Regions from separate parts of the Paraburkholderia sp. RL18-085-BIA-A genome, predicted to be linked through region 2. Evidence: predicted binding sites of a transcription regulator. Region 2 holds the regulator's gene; the other holds the start of a gene.
What was found. The regulator LexA, encoded in region 2, represses DNA repair genes until DNA is damaged. The targets are predictions, from matches to a motif close to ACTGTATNNNNATACAGT.

Region 1: a site for LexA is predicted at 3,473-3,490, ahead of imuA (translesion DNA synthesis-associated protein ImuA). Genes of this name have one in related genera too.

What each region holds. Positions count from the first base shown of each region.
Region 1 is NZ_JARESU010000015.1:14,240-22,103, forward strand. Features, by position in the region: gene P0D89_RS13145 (RDD family protein) at 1-872, shown strand, start outside; gene P0D89_RS13150 (hypothetical protein) at 955-1,593, opposite strand; gene P0D89_RS13155 (hypothetical protein) at 1,743-2,417, shown strand; gene P0D89_RS13160 (hypothetical protein) at 2,492-2,620, opposite strand; gene P0D89_RS13165 (hypothetical protein) at 2,892-3,077, opposite strand; gene P0D89_RS13170 (hypothetical protein) at 3,148-3,357, opposite strand; gene imuA (translesion DNA synthesis-associated protein ImuA) at 3,505-4,212, shown strand; gene P0D89_RS13180 (Y-family DNA polymerase) at 4,142-5,611, shown strand; gene P0D89_RS13185 (error-prone DNA polymerase) at 5,618-7,864, shown strand, end outside.
Region 2 is NZ_JARESU010000023.1:26,378-34,241, forward strand. Features, by position in the region: gene P0D89_RS17775 (LysR family transcriptional regulator) at 1-467, shown strand, start outside; gene P0D89_RS17780 (hypothetical protein) at 805-1,227, shown strand; gene P0D89_RS17785 (ABC transporter permease) at 1,372-2,199, opposite strand; gene nodI (nodulation factor ABC transporter ATP-binding protein NodI) at 2,293-3,207, opposite strand; gene P0D89_RS17795 (universal stress protein) at 3,486-3,950, shown strand; gene P0D89_RS17800 (DUF2939 domain-containing protein) at 4,029-4,673, opposite strand; gene P0D89_RS17805 (hypothetical protein) at 4,831-5,175, opposite strand; gene lexA (transcriptional repressor LexA) at 5,369-6,019, opposite strand; gene P0D89_RS17815 (sulfate ABC transporter substrate-binding protein) at 6,334-7,374, shown strand; gene cysT (sulfate ABC transporter permease subunit CysT) at 7,541-7,864, shown strand, end outside.

The DNA of each region.
Region 1 (7,864 bases), on a different contig from region 2:
TATACGCGGTCTTCGGTAATACGCTGTGCCGGGCGGTTATGGGCACACAAGTCCTGACGAGGGACGGCGAGAAGTTGACATCACAACAGTATTTCCACCGGAACCTGGCAATGTGGGGCCCGGGCTATGGATTCGGGCTGCCTTTCGCGACGTTCCTGACGTTCGTATTGAGCTTCATCAGGCTAAGAGACACCGGATACACAAACTGGGACGCAAAGGCTGGCTACGTCGTGCGTGTCAGGGGCCGTCTCGTCTCAAACTACGTGCTGACTTTTGGCGTCTGGTTCTTCGTGCAATCCGCCTTGTCTGTGGCCGTAGTGGTCTGTACCGCGCTCCTGCCTTCGCCTTCCAGGCAGGATACCGCCCGGGTGGCGATGACACCTGCTGTGGTGCCCGTCAGCGCGCCGGAATCGCGTGAGGTGCGGTGGCTCAATCCGCATTCAAAGATGGAAGCTACGCTACCAGAGGGCTGGGGCGGCGGGCTTTATAACGCCGACAAGCAGACATGGTCGTGGACGAAGGGCCCCCGAGGCCCCTGGGTAGGCATTCATTTTTGGCCGCTGGACGGCAAACGAGCCGCACCGCTTGGCGAATACGCGGAATCGATGCGCCGCACGGGGACAGGGTTCTGGGCTCTGGTCGGGCCGGGGAAGGTCGAGTGGGAGGGTCGTGCGGTCTGGCAGGGCGAAGAGACTGTTACCGGACCCAAGGGCTTCCCGCTGGAAGACGAGCCGGTATTCATGATGACCCGCATCTTCGAGGGTGACGGCGGTGTATGGGTCATGGCGTATGCGGGCCCTGCTTTCGTCGCCAACCGGGAGGAGGGCATTGCTGTTGGCCGGGCTTTGCAGGCTGCTACAGGTCACGGGTAGAGTCCTTCGCTATTCGGGTCATCTCGCAAAGAAAACGCCACGGAAGAGTTATTTCCGTGGCGTGTAGTGCAATTGCGTGGCCTCAGCAGCCATCGAAACACGGGTCCCAGATGGAGCGCACCTGGTCAGTCGAGAACACCCGGTACTCTGTCTCCATGGCCATCTCGCCGCTGCCGGCGTGAATGGCGCCATCGAAGCCGTTCGCGCGCAGGCGCGCGACCTCATCAGCGTCGTCGAGCAGCGCGTACAGCTCGAAGCACAGTTCCGTCAACAGGTCCGGCCGGCGCCCGATGAGCGTCTCCAGGGTCCCGAAGTCCGTCGACACGTCTTCCCAGGCGTTCGTGTTGCAGATGTGCTCCTTGAACTTCAGGGCAAGGCGCCGCGTCTCCTCGAACCCGAAGACCTTCTCGTAATGTGACAGGTCCATGAACGGGTCGTCCGGAGAGTCGAGGAACGGGTTGCGCAGGTCGAGGTATACGGGAAACACGTTCGGCGCCTGCAACGTGTGCCGACGGTCATTGGGATAGAGCGCGTAGTGGGACGCCGCGCTGGCGGTGCCGAACGACAGCGAGCCGCGCTGTGTTTCACCCCAATGCTCCAGGAGTCCGTGCTGGCCACGGAAAACGGCAAGCAGGTTGCCCTGCCCGTCAACAGCCTCGCTCAATGCGCCCCAGCCAGTACCCGCGCAAAGCGGGCTTTCGAACATCGTGTGTGCGTGCATGTTTTTTCCTCTCGAATGTGGTCCATGCAGCGGTATAGAGCAGGGCGGGACAGCGAGAATGCGACACGTTGGGACATAAGAAGCGCGGAGGCGGTTAGCGGCACAACCACTTCCAGCAGCATACGAAGCGCCAATCGCGGGGGACCAATATGGCATCGAACAATACAACCGCCACATCGAAGAAAGCGTCCTCGAAGCAATGGGCGGTAGGGCTCATCTGTTTCATCGTCGCTTTCGGGGTGGTCAAGACCTACAGGCAGCATAATGCCGACGGGGAAATGACCGCCCAGGGCAAAGCAAGGGCGACCGCTTCAATGCAGGCAATGCAGGACGAGGCGGCCAGGGAGCATCCGGAGAAGCCGCTTGGCGAGGCCATGCGTGATGCCGCAATAAGCCGGAGCCGGGCGACGCTGGCCGCTGAGACTGGCGCGCAGAAGGCCGATGAGGCTGCCGGACAGTTTCTTGGCTACTACCTCGCCAACGTTCGGGCGCGGGCAAACTACTGCAGGTCGCAAGGTGTCGACATTACACCCTTCGTCGAAGCGTTCAGACAACACAACGCAACCTTCTATGAGCAAAGCCGCGTGATTCATGCCAGGGGACCGTACTCGGCCGACGCGCTTGAAGAGATGCTCTACAGGCAGATGGGACCGGCCATGGAGCAGGCCGTCCGCGCAACCACGGAGGACGCGGCAGCACGACAGAATGTGAGCGTCGTTGTGGTTTGCCAGAGTCTGGCGGCGTCGCCGGTCGAGGCCGTGGACGTACTGGACCTGTCGCGCGTACATCCGGCGCTCATTCAGGCGATGGCCGCAGCGCAGTGAGATTGCGCGACGGGCGCGGGCGCTCCAAAAAAAATCGCCCCGGCGTGTGCTGGGGCGATGAGTTGCAATACGGCTTAGGCCGCGAAAAGGTCCATCTGCGCCCCCTTGCGGCGACGCGTGCAGCGATGAGCCTTCACAAGCTCGGCGACATCGGGGTTGGCCTTGATAAAGTCGACCAGTGAGACGCCCGCAATTGCGGACATCTGGCTTGTGCCGCAGGTATGGAATGCTCATTCGGTTTGAGACTCCAACGACAGTTGCTCGCCTCGCGAAAAATGCGATGAGTCTTGACGCCTTCATCAAGTCAGAATCGGGTCGCAGCCTGATGCAGAAATTTGACGGTCGAGCGGCGGGGTGGACGGTTTATTACGACTTTGTCGTCGGGCTCAAGCAATAGCGCCATGCAAACAAGATTCGCCCTGCGGCGAAACACCTCGCACCTCGCTATTTGTGGCTATCCACCCACGCGCGACACTACGCAATGCCAGCAAGTTCCGCTTCCTCCTCCGTTCCGAAGGTCGCGAGGACTCCAGACACGACTACTTTCGTGTCACGCGTGATTGTGCCGCTTCCCGCGAACCGTTCCGGTTGCAGGATGTTTTCCTGCTGCAGGATGGCATCGCCCCACAGCGTGTACCCGCGATATTTCTCAGTTTGCATCTGTCGACCTCGAAGGTCCTCCTAACCATTCTTCTCGATGATTGCCGAGTTCGCGCGACTCGGCAAGCAGCTACTGCTTGAGGCGTTGGGTGTCGACTCCGGCCGTCTTCAACGCAGCGTCAATCGTCATCAACTCTTGAGCGAAATCGAGCGGCCACTCCTCCCCGTCACACCGCACGGTCATGCCGTTGTGCATCGAAATCAGATTACGCGCTTTGTACAGGGCGTCGACAAGTTTCGATTCGCGTTCGGCCTCCCGAACCCATTCATCTGCTCGCATGATGGAACCTCCTCTGAACAACGGAAGCAGGACCTGAGGCTGAGCGATGTTTGCCGCGCAGCCCGTTCCCCCAAATAAAAGTGACAGTTCACGCCTACGAATTTGCGTGTAGGATACTGTATAAATATACAGGTTTTTAGATGCCACATGTCCAGCGCTACCGTCACGGCCGAAGAGATACATCCGTCCCTGTGGCGTGCGTCCCAGCTCGCGCGTGGCCGTGGGCGGGTCGTTGAGACCGGCTATCCCGCGCTGTCGGCCGAGCTTCCCGGCGGGGGCTGGCCGGTCGGTGCGCTCATCGACCTGATGGTCCAGCAAGCCGGGGTGGGTGAATTGCGATTGTTGCGCCCGGCGCTCAGTGGCTCGGGCAATCGCCCTGTGGCGTTTGTGCAGCCGCCGCACACCCCGGACGGACTTGGACTCAGCTACATCGGACTTCCCATTGACCAGGTCTTGCGGGTGAAAGCGCAGAAGACCGCAGATGCGCTTTGGTCGGCTGAGCAGATTCTGCGGGCAGGCAGTTGCGGTGCGCTCATCTTCTGGGCGCAATACGCGCAGGCCTCATCGCTGCGGCGCCTGCATTTAGCGGCGCAGTCATCCGAAACACTCTTCGTGATGGTCCGGCCTCTGGCAGCGGCACAGGATTCATCGCCCGCCCTGTTGCGGCTTGCTTTAAGACCATCAGCCGACGGTCTGACCGTCGACATCGTGAAACGACGAGGGCCAGCGCGCGCAGAGCCTCTGTCGATTCCCCTTCAACCCACACCTGTATTGCTTTCCCGACATGCGCGTCTTTCTCGCCGTCCACTTGCCGAAGTTGCCGCTCGAGGTGTTCCGACCGAAGTGGTCATCTGAGCCCGCGCACGGAAGTGCTGTACTGGAGAAAGACAAAGTGGTCATCACAGACAGCACGGCTCGCGCAGCTGGCGTGCGCCTCGGGATGAAGCGCGGCGGAGTCCTGACACTGTCGCCGGAAACGGAGATGCATGAACGCGATGCCGCCAAGGAAGCGGCGGCACAGCGGGAGGTGGGCGTGGCGCTGATGCGCTTTTCGCCCGAGGTGTCGCTACTCGAAGAAGCGACGGTCGTGGTCGAGGTCGGCGCGAGTCTGCGTCTTTTCGGCGGGCTGCTTGCCTTGTGCCGGGAAGCGAAAGCGGTCCTCGGGACGCTCGGACTTACAGCACGCATCAGCGCTGCACCCACCGGTCAGGGTGGCTGGCTGCTCGCAAAGTTCGGAAACCGGCGCGTGCTCAAGCTGGCATCGCTTGAGCAACGGCTGGCCGCTTTGCCGATGATGGCGGTTCCCGAGGTTCGTCCGTTCGGAGACTGGTTCTCCGGACTTGGCTGCGAGACCATTGCTGACATTAGGCGTCTGCCGCGCGCCGGCCTGCAGCGGCGATGTGGTGAGCATCTGCTCGATTCGCTTGACCGCGCGTTCGGTACGGCTCCCGAATTATTTGATTGGCTCGAACTGCCGCCCACTTTTTCCGCACGTATCGAAATGCCGGACCGGCTTGAACATGCTGACGGCGCAGTGTTCGGCGCGCATCGACTCATCGTGCAACTGTGCGGCTGGCTTTGCGCCAAGCAACTGGCGGTTACGGCCATCAAGCTGCTGCTCGAACATGAACGCGGGCGCGACGCTATAGAGCCGACGACCATCGACATCGCATTGGGCGAGCCGACCTGGAAGGAGGAGCATCTTGTCAGGCTGCTCAAGGAGCGGTTGCACCGGATTGAGTTGGCTGCACCGGTTATCGCGCTGCGACTCGATGCGTCCAAAGTGGAATCTGCGGCACCAGCATCTGACACGCTATTCCCGGAGCCGGGAGGTTCGAAGGAAGACCATGCACGCCTTCTTGAGTTGCTTGTTGCGCGGCTTGGAGAGGACAACGTTCTTCGGCCCGCTCCGACTGCCGACCATCGCCCAGAGGTCGCAAACCGTTGGGTACCGGTGACGCTCAAGTCGAAGCAGGAAGCACTTCCGTTCGGTCTTCCGAGACCGACCTGGATGCTGGACAACCCGGTGAGATTGTTGATGCGTCAGCATCGTCCGTTCTATGGTTCTCCATTGCGGATGGTGTCACCTGGCGAACGCATCGAGGCCGGCTGGTTTGATGGTGAGCTTGTGACACGCGATTATTTCGTTGCACAGGCGGAGGACCAGAGTTGCTACTGGATATACCGCGAGCGTGTCAGCAGCCGCGACGCGGAGGAAGAGCAGCGGTGGTTCCTTCACGGACTGTTCGGCTGATGCATCATGGACGCGACTTTCAATGTCCTGCCGGCGTATGCCGAGCTTTTTTGTCTCTCGAATTTCAGCTTTCTGCATGGTGCTTCCCATGCGGAAGAACTCTCCGAGCGCGCGGCACAGCTCGGTTATTCGGCGCTAGCTGTCACCGACGAATGTTCGCTAGCTGGAGTCGTGCGTGCGCACGTCGCCGCGAAGGAAGCGAAGCTTCCATTCATCGTCGGTTCCTGGTTCCGTCTAGTCAACGCCGATGGCTCGCCAGCATTCGGACTTATCCTGCTCGCCAGGAATCGCGAGGGATACGGAAACCTGTCTGAACTGATTACGCTTGCCCGCACCCGGGCAACCAAGGGCGAATATCGCCTGACGCCGCAGGACCTCTCGCGTCCAGAGAAGGAATATCGGCACCTTCGCGGGATGCCGGACTGTCTCGCCATTCTTGTACCGGATTTCCCGGCCAACGAGGATGTCCTCGCTGCACAGGTCGAGTGGCTTGACGATACGTTTATCGGACGCGCCTGGGTAGGTTTGGTGCTCCACCAACGCGCGATGGATGACGTTCACCGTGGCTCGGTCGAGTTCATCGCGCGCAGCCTGGATGTACCCGTGGTGGCGCTGGGGCATGTCGTCATGCACGTGCGCTCGCGCAAGCCACTGCAGGACACGATGACCGCCATCCGCGTCGGGAAACCAGTTCACGAATGCGGTTACGACCTTGCGCCAAACGCCGAGCAGCATCTGCGGTCTCGGCTCCGGCTTGCAAACATTTACCCGACCGAAGCACTTGCGGCGACCGTCGACATCGCGAGTCGCTGCACGTTTTCGCTCGACGAACTGCGCTATGAATATCCTGACGAACTGGTTCCCGCAGGCATCACCCCGAAAGCTTGCCTTCGGCAGGAAACATACATCGGCGCGCAGCGACGTTTTCCATCGGGCATCCCGCACAACGTGCAGGGGCAGATTGAGCACGAGCTTGAGCTCATAGCCGAGCTGCAGTACGAGCCGTACTTTCTCACCGTGTACGACATCGTTCGCTTCGCACGCAGCCAGCACATCCTCTGCCAGGGCCGTGGCTCGGCCGCCAATTCAGCAGTCTGTTACTGCCTGGGCATCACCGAGGTCGACCCTGCGCGAGGCAACATGCTGTTCGAGCGGTTCATCTCGAGGGAGCGTGGCGAACCACCAGATATCGATGTCGACTTCGAGCACCAGCGGCGCGAAGAGGTTATCCAATACATCTATCGCAAGTACGGTCGCGACCGTGCCGCGATTGCGGCGGCTGTGTCGACGTACCGGCCTCGTGGCGCACTGCGTGAGACTGGCAAGGCGCTGGGTGTCGACCCGCAGATTGTCGACGCCGTCGCAAAATCTCATCACTGGTTCGACAATAGCCAGGACCTTTTGGTGCGATTCGCGGAGTCAGGGCTCGACCCGGAAACCCCGCTCATCCAGTCATGGGCGAGACTTGCCTCACAGTTGCTAAATTTTCCGCGACACCTATCTCAACACTCGGGCGGCTTCATCATCAGTCGCGGCAAGCTGACACGTCTCGTACCGGTCGAGAATGCGGCCATGACTGACCGCAGCGTGATTGAGTGGGACAAGGACGACCTGGAGTCCTTGGGCCTTCTGAAAATCGACGTGCTTGCATTGGGCATGCTGTCAGCAATCCGGCGCACCCTGGATATTGTCTCGGAGCAGCGAGGCGAACGCATTGAGATGCAAGACATCCCGTCCGAGGACCCCGCGACATATGAAATGATTTCCGCCGCCGATACCTTGGGTGTCTTTCAAATCGAGTCGCGCGCGCAGATGAGCATGCTGCCGCGTATGCGCCCTCGAACGTTCTATGACCTTGTCATCGAGGTCGCGATTGTCCGGCCAGGTCCCATCCAGGGCGGAGCCGTTCATCCGTATTTGCAACGCCGCCAGGGGTTCGAGCCCGTGACGTACCCTAGCGATGCATTGAAGACCGCCCTCGGCCGGACGTTGGGGGTGCCGATTTTTCAGGAACAGGTGATGCAAGTTGCGATTCTTGCGGCCGGTTTCACCGCCGGCGAAGCGGACGCACTCAGGCGCGCCATGGCCGCGTGGAAGCGCAAAGGCGGCCTTGAAAAATACTACGACCGCATCGTCAACGGGATGCTCGAGCGTGGCTACAAGCAGAGTTTCGCCGAAGGAATTTTCGAGCAGATTAAGGGCTTCGGCGAATATGGATTCCCCGAGTCTCATGCTGCGAGTTTCGCTCTGCTC
Region 2 (7,864 bases):
GCGCGCCGGTGCTGGCGCTGCTGCGCGCCGATCATCCGTTGGCCGCGCGCGCGAAGGTATCGCTTGCCGATGTACGGCACTATCCGCTGGTGCTGCCCGAGCCGGGCACGACGATCCGCCAGCTGATCGACATTACGTGCGCGCTCGAAGGCATCCTGCTCGAGCCCGAGCTCACGTGCAACAACAGCGGCGCAATGTATCGCTATGCGCAGAAGTCCGGCGCAATCATGTTCACAGGCCTGCTGTCCGTGCGCGATCGCTATGCGGGCGACGGCTTCGTCGTGATGCCGCTCACGCATCCACAGATGCGCCAGCGCAGCATTCAGGTGCAGACCATGGCGGGGCGTGAACTGCCGCCGTCGGTGCGGGCCTTCCGCGATCATCTGATCGCCGAGATCGGAGGTGCGAAGCCGGGCGAAGCGGGTGGGTCGAAGGCGGCGCGCAAGCGGAGCGCGCGGGTGCGCTAGCGTCGCGCGAGTAGCATTCGATATGGAAATTGGCCAGGGAGCGTCTGCGGAGGCATTGCGGCATACAACGGGCGGAGCGCGTGACGTTGATACCGTTCGTCACCAATCGGGAGGCAAATGTCCCTGCCGGAACCCGATTCGCGACCTAAACTGAGGTGGACGAGGAGACCGGGAAGAATAGCGCTGCGAGCGCCATGCCCGCGCATGCCCAAAGCACTGCACGGCTGGCGATGCTGCAACGCACACCAGTGGTACGATTCAGCCCGAAAAATGGAGCGCGGTGCGCAATCGACGCCGTGTGCCGTACACAACAGAGCGATAGGACCAAGGACATCGAATGGCCCAACAAAAAACCAACCCGAAACTCGAGCAGGCGCTGACGCGTGGGGATCTGGCAATCCGACAGGCGAACTCGGCGCGAGCGACAGCGTTGCTGCGCGCGCTGGCCAAGATGATCGTCGAGGCGTCGGCGACCATCGGCGTGGAAGCGTTCACGCTGATTCCCGATGGCGACAAGATTTACGATCCGGCCGACGGACTGTGGCCGCAGGAATTGCAGATCTCGCTCGACGGTCCCGTCGAGGAAGCCGATCCGGACGAAGTGCGCACGGTGCGTCTGATCGCCGACGATCCGGCCACGGTGTTCCGGGTTGAATGGCAGCGCGCCGATGGGAAGATCGGGCGTCAGGATGGCGGGCCGTTCGCGACGGTCGCGTTTATCTCCGACGTGGATATTCCGTGGACGGACGACGAGGACTGAAGCGGGTTGGTTGAGTGCGGGCGCGAGGTGTGGAGTGCCGGGCGCCTCGCGTGACGCAACTGCAACCGCGGCAGTAACTAAAAGAAGTTGCAGTGGGTTCGCTGCATGCCCGCTAGCCGTCTGCGGTTCCTCAAAGGCATTGACTTATTTCATCATCCGGCGGCGAAACAGAATCGCCGACACGATAAACCCGCCCACCGCATAAGCCGCCAGCACGGCCAGATGCAACACCGCGTGGTCGATGGGCCGCGCCAGCATCGCCGGGCGGATCAGATCGACCGAGTGAGCGAGCGGCAGCAAGCCGGTCACAAACCGTGCGGCGGCGGGCAGTTGCGATGCGGGAAAGAACACACCGGAGAGCAACAGCATCGGCGTCAAGACCAGCGTCTGGTAAAACATAAAAAAATCATACGAGGGCGCGAGCGCCGTCACCACCATCGCGATACTCGCGAACGCAAGCCCGGTCAGGATGATGACCGGCAACGCCAGCAGCATCGACGGGAAATTCGCATAGCCCAACACGCCGGCCACCAGCATGATCGCTGCGCCCGACAGCATCGACTTGCTGCCCGCCCACATCACCTCGCCGAGCACGATGTCGCCGAGCGTGAGCGGCGTGTGCATGATCGCTTCCCACGTGCGCTGTACGTGCATGCGCGAAAAGCCCGAATACGTCGACTCGAAACTCGCCGACATCATGACACTCGACGCCACCGTGCCCGCCGCCAGAAACGCGATGTACGACACGCCGTCGACATGCCCGACCATCAGCCCGAGTCCGAAGCCGAGGCCGAACAGATAGATCATCGGATCGGCGAGATTGCCGAACATCGACGCGAGCGCGAGCTTCTTCCACACCAGATAGTTGCGGCGCCATACCGCGATCCAGTTCACCGCGTTGGCCGGGAAGGCGCCGAAGGGCTCCTGCTTCGACGGCGTGTCGCCCGGGGCTTCGTAAGTGCGTGCGTCCATTGCGTGTCTCGTGCGGGGGCGTTGCTGTGGCGTGGCGGTTTCGTTGCGGTGGCGTTATAGCTAGCGAGAGGGTGCTCGCATCAATGCGCGCCTTCAATCCTGCATCTCGCGACCGGTGAGCCGCAGGAACACGTCTTCCAGATTCGCCGGCCGATGCAGATAGCGCAGATCGGCGCGTTGCTTGAGCCGCGCGTGCACCGGCTGCGCGTCGTTCACGTAGCAGAACAGCGTCTCGCCGCTGATTTCCGTGCGCTCGACCAGCGGCGCCAGTTCATCGCGCAACGCAAGCGGATCGGGTCCGAAGATCTCGATCACATCGCAGCCGATCTCGGAGGCGATCAGCGCGCTCGGCGCGCCTTCGGCGATCTTGCGTCCTTCCTCGATCACGCACAGCCGGTGACAAAGCCGTTCGGCTTCTTCCATGAAGTGCGTGGTCAGCAGGATGGTCTTGCCGCGCGTGAGCAACGACCGCAGCCGCTCCCAGATCAGATGCCGCGCCTGCGGATCGAGCCCGGTGGTCGGCTCGTCCATGATCAACACGTCGGGATCGTTGATGAGCGCGCGCGCCAGCGTGAGACGCCGCTTCATGCCGCCCGACAACTCGCTCACGCGGGAATCCGCCTTGCTCTCGAGGCGCGCGAATTCGAGCAGCGACGGCACCGCCGCGCGACATTGCGCGGCGCTCATGCCGAAGTAGCGGCCGAACACCAGCAGATTCTCGCGCACCGTGAAATCGGGATCGAGATTGTCGAACTGCGGCACCACGCCGACCCGAGCCCGTGCCACGCGCGCGCGGCCGGGGATCGGTTCGCCGCACAGCCGGATCGCGCCGGCGTCGGGCGCCGCGATGCCGAGCAGCATGCGCAGCGTGGTGGTTTTGCCCGCGCCGTTTGGGCCGAGCAGGCCGAAACATTCCCCGGCGTTCACATGAAACGACAGTCCGTCAACGACCGTCTTTTCGCCGTAGTTCTTTTTGACCTCGTGGAATTCAATGGCGGCTTCAGGCATAACTATCGATCGAGGCTCCGGAAAACGGCGTTGATGGCCGGGAAGGCCGCCTATTCTAGGCTATCGCCGGCTAACGTCGAGTGGCGGCGAGTCGTTTCAGCGAGCCTCTTTTGCACTGCGCCATTGGCCCGCAAAAGCATCGCGATGGACGACCAATGTAGCGCGCACCGGGTTAGGGCGCGCCAGTTGCACACTTAGCGTTTTCCATCCCTTGCCAGTTGAATTGCGGCGCACCATGATTGATTCAGACCGCGCTTTCCGCGCGAAGGGAGAAAACCATGGCGAGCTACCAAAAAATCCTGCTGTGCTACGACGGCTCGCGCGAAGGCCGTAAAGCCCTGCGTTGCGGCGCCGACCTCGCGTTGGATCTGAAGGCGGAAACGCATCTGCTGTCCGTGGTCGACATGCGCTCCAGCATTGCGCAAAGCGCGGGCCTGCTGACCGATGTGGCGTGCGGCAGTTTTGAAAAGACCGCGCGCGATATTCTGCAGGAAGGGGTGAACTGGCTCACCGAGCGGGGCGTGAATGCGCAAGGGCATTTCGCGTTCGGCCATCCGATCGACGAGATCGCCAACCTCGCCAATGAATTGCATGTCGACCTCGTGGTGGTCGGGCATCGCTGCCGCACCGGCTTGTCGAGGTGGTGGATGGGCGCGGGCAATACGCCTTTGCTCGACCGGGTGTCGTGCAGCATTCTGGTGGCCTGTTCTTCCGCGCAGGAGCAGCAGCAAGCCGCGGCTTGAGGCGGCTTACCGCTTGATGCCCGCTGTGCGCAAACGGGCAGTGCGTCGGTCGAGTGGCTGGCCGTCAGGGCCAGCCGATCACTCGTTCAGATTAATTGCGGCCAGCTTCCACGTGAACAGACCTTCGCGCCTGAAAATCGCCGAGTAATGCGCGGCGTCCTCGCCGCCACGCCGGTAGGTGACGACGAACTCGTTGAGGCTGCGATAACCCGCCGAGGTTTGCCGTTGCGCGGGAGCAGCGTTGCCATTGGCGCTGTTGTTGGCATCACCGGCGGCAGGCGACGCGGGTGTTTCCGCGGCCGTAGGCGGGGCATTGTTCGCGGCAGCCCCTTCGGGTGGGCGCTCGCCCGGGTCGCCGTGCGGCGGCATACCGTTCAGCAAGGCCGCGACGCCGTCCGGTGTCGCATAAGCGTCGACTAGCGGACCGATCAGCGTCACGCCGATCATTGCGCCGATGGTGGCGAGTTTGCTGTTGTTATCCGCGTCCAGCCGACGTGTCAGCAAGCCGGCGATCTGCAGCTTCAGGCTGTCGCGCAACGCGGGGAAATCCACATACTGATTGACGGTTTCAACGTCGCGCGCATCGGCCGCGCGTTTGAGATTGTTCAGTGCGATATACGGTGATGCGTAAGCAAACCCGAACACGGCGATCACCACAATCACGATCAGCGTGATGATCAGCGGCCGGGTGGCGCTGCCTTTGTTGCGTGTCGGAACTGTCATCGAGCGGGACTCCCCATCAGGTTTGATCTAACGTGGACCTCGGTCACGCAGAAACCATCCCATTCTAGGCAAATTCCGCTGGCTAGTCTGGAAAGGGCGAAACAGCGAACGATTACGTGCGATGCATCAGGCAACTGCTGGCGGGCTCAACACTTAGTCAAGACTCGAACACCGCGCCGTGGACATTGGCTTCGTCGGCAATGCATCGGTCGATCATGCGGCACACCGCGTCGACCGTGCCGACCATGATCAGCCGCGACGGCCCGTGATAGACCCGCACCGGCGCGCGACGCGCCGGCTCGGCCGTGTTCAACCCCGAGTTCAATGACACGCGAGCAAATGCGGGCAACGCAGAAGGCAGGCTCGCTGCCTCGGCGGGTGTGTCGAACAGCGACGCGGTATTCGCCGCGGCCGCTTCGATCAATGAGCAAGGCACCAGATTGCGCAAATGGCGCAGACGACCGAACTGGCGAAAAGGCAGCAGGCGGGCAAGGCGTTCCATGAGTCTCTCCAGGCGATGCAGCGTTGATGCAGTGTGAGTGTGGCCAATAGTTACAAGCGAGGCACAAGCGAGGCACAAGCGAGGCACAAGCGAGGCACAAGCGAGGCACAAGCGAGGCACAAGCGAGGCACAAGCGAGGCACAAGCGACGTATCTGCGACGTATCTGCGACGCCAAGGCGCCGCGCTTGCGGCTTAAAACTCGCCGGGACGAATCAGCCCCACGGCGATGCCTTCCAGCGCGAATTCCGCACTGCCGGTCTCAACGAAGATGTTCTCGTAATCCGGGTTCTCGGCGATCAGCTCGATGCCGTTGGACCGGCGCTTCAGGCGCTTGACCGTGACGTCGTCGCCGAGGCGGGCAATGATGATCTGGCCGTCTTTCGCTTCGCTCCTCTTTTGCACCGCGAGCAGATCGCCGTCGAAGATGCCCGCGTCGCGCATGGACAGCCCGCGCACCTTCAGCAGGTAGTCAGGCTTGCTCGAGAACAGCGCCGGGTCGCACGCGTAGTGCTGCGAGATATGTTCCTGCGCGAGGATCGGGCTGCCGGCTGCCACCCGGCCGATCAGCGGCAGTGACAGTTGCATGATGCTGGCATGCGGCAACGTGAACTGGTACGGAGCCTCGTCCGGGCCCGCCAGCAGGCGGATGCCGCGCGACGCGCCGGCCGCGAGTTCGATTACGCCCTTGCGAGCGAGCGCGCGCAGGTGTTCTTCTGCCGAGTTGGCCGAGCTGAAGCCCAATTCGGCGGCAATCTCCGCGCGGGTGGGCGGAAAACCAGTGCGTTCGATCGCCCGGCGGATCAGATCGAATACCTGCTGCTGTCGTGCGGTGAGTTTTGTCATGGCCACTGTATGAATGAACAGGTGACTGTATTTTTATACAGTATTCGGCGCAATTCAAGCTTTACTTTAAGTTCGCTGGCTGGGGTGGCGTTCCAGCGCCGCTCTGCGACGTCGAAACAGCCGTTTTCGTGCCGCAACGCCTTATCCAGCTGCCATTACCACTTTTGCGTATTAAAAAATGAAGAAACATTATTTTTAATGATGAAAGCGCTTCGATAGACTGGCCTCCGAGTTGGCGCTCATGTGCACGTGACCGCGACGCAAAACGACACCAGACGCTGTTTCAGCGGACCACAACGCGGAGAAGATCGAACATGAACCATCGACACACGGGGCTGGCGGGCAGGACCAGGCAACTCATCGCGGCGCTCGCGTTCGGCGCGGCCGGCGTGCTCGGCACAATCACCCAGGCGCACGCCGCCGACACTACGCTGCTGAACGTTTCCTACGATCCGACGCGCGAGTTGTATCAGGACGTCAACCAGGCGTTCGGCAAGGAATGGAAGGCCAAAACCGGCGAATCGATCACTTTCAAGCAGTCGCACGGCGGCTCAGGCGCGCAGGCGCGCTCGGTGCTGGACGGTTTGCAGGCTGACGTCGTGACGCTGGCGCTCGCCTACGACATCGACGCGCTCGCCAGCAAGGGCCTCGTCGACAAAGGCTGGCAAAAGCGCCTGCCGGACAACGCGGCGCCGTACACGTCGACCATCGTGTTCCTCGTGCGCAAGGGCAACCCGAAGCACATCAAGGACTGGGACGATCTGATCAAGCCGGGCGTGTCGATCGTCACGCCGAATCCGAAGACCTCGGGCGGCGCGCGCTGGAACTATCTGGCGGCGTGGGCGTATGCCGAACATCAGCCGGGCGGCAATGCGCAGAAGGCGAAGGAGTTCGTCGGCAAGCTGTACAGGAACGCGGGCGTGCTGGATTCGGGCGCGCGTGGCGCGACCACCAGCTTCGTGCAGCGCGGTATCGGCGACGTGTTGATCGCTTGGGAAAACGAGGCGTTCCTGTCGCTGAAGGAGTTTGGTCCGGAGAAGTTTGAAATCGTCGTGCCGTCGGTGAGCATTCTGGCCGAACCGCCGGTCGCGGTGGTCGACAAGGTCGTCGACAAGCACGGCACGCGCAAGCTCGCCGAAGCGTATCTGAACTTTCTGTACAGCGAAGAGGGCCAGGAGATCGCCGCGAAGAACTTCTACCGGCCGCGTTCGAACAAGGTGCCGGCCGACCTGACCGCGAAGTTTCCGAAGCTGAAGCTGTACACGGTGGACGATTCGTTCGGCGGCTGGGCGAACGCGCAGAAGACGCACTTTGCCGACGGCGGCGTGTTCGATTCGATCTACCAGCCACAGTAAGTCTGCCGATGCCTGCCTTGTTGTCCGGCATCGGCATCGGCATCGACGGCACGGCGCGGCAACGCGCCACTTTCGAGCGCGCCCCTGGGCGCGCTTTCGGCCAACCGGAATCCGGCGGCCGAAGATCGGTATCACAACGCAAGCATCAACCTGAAGAGTATCCAGCATGACGACGTTGACCTTCCGAAAACCGAGCGCGCTGCCCGGTTTTGGCCTGACACTCGGCATCACGGTGGCTTATCTGAGCCTCGTGGTGCTGATCCCGCTGGCGGCGACCTTTCTCAAGACCGCGACCCTCGACTGGGATCAGTTCGTGCGCGCCGTGACGTCGCCACGGGTGCTCGCGTCGTATCGCCTGACGTTCTTTTCCGCGCTCGGCGGCGCGCTGATCAACGCGGTGTTCGGCTTTCTGGTCGCGTGGGTGCTGGTGCGCTACACGTTTCCGTTCAAGCGCATCGTCGACGCCGTGGTCGATCTGCCGTTCGCGCTG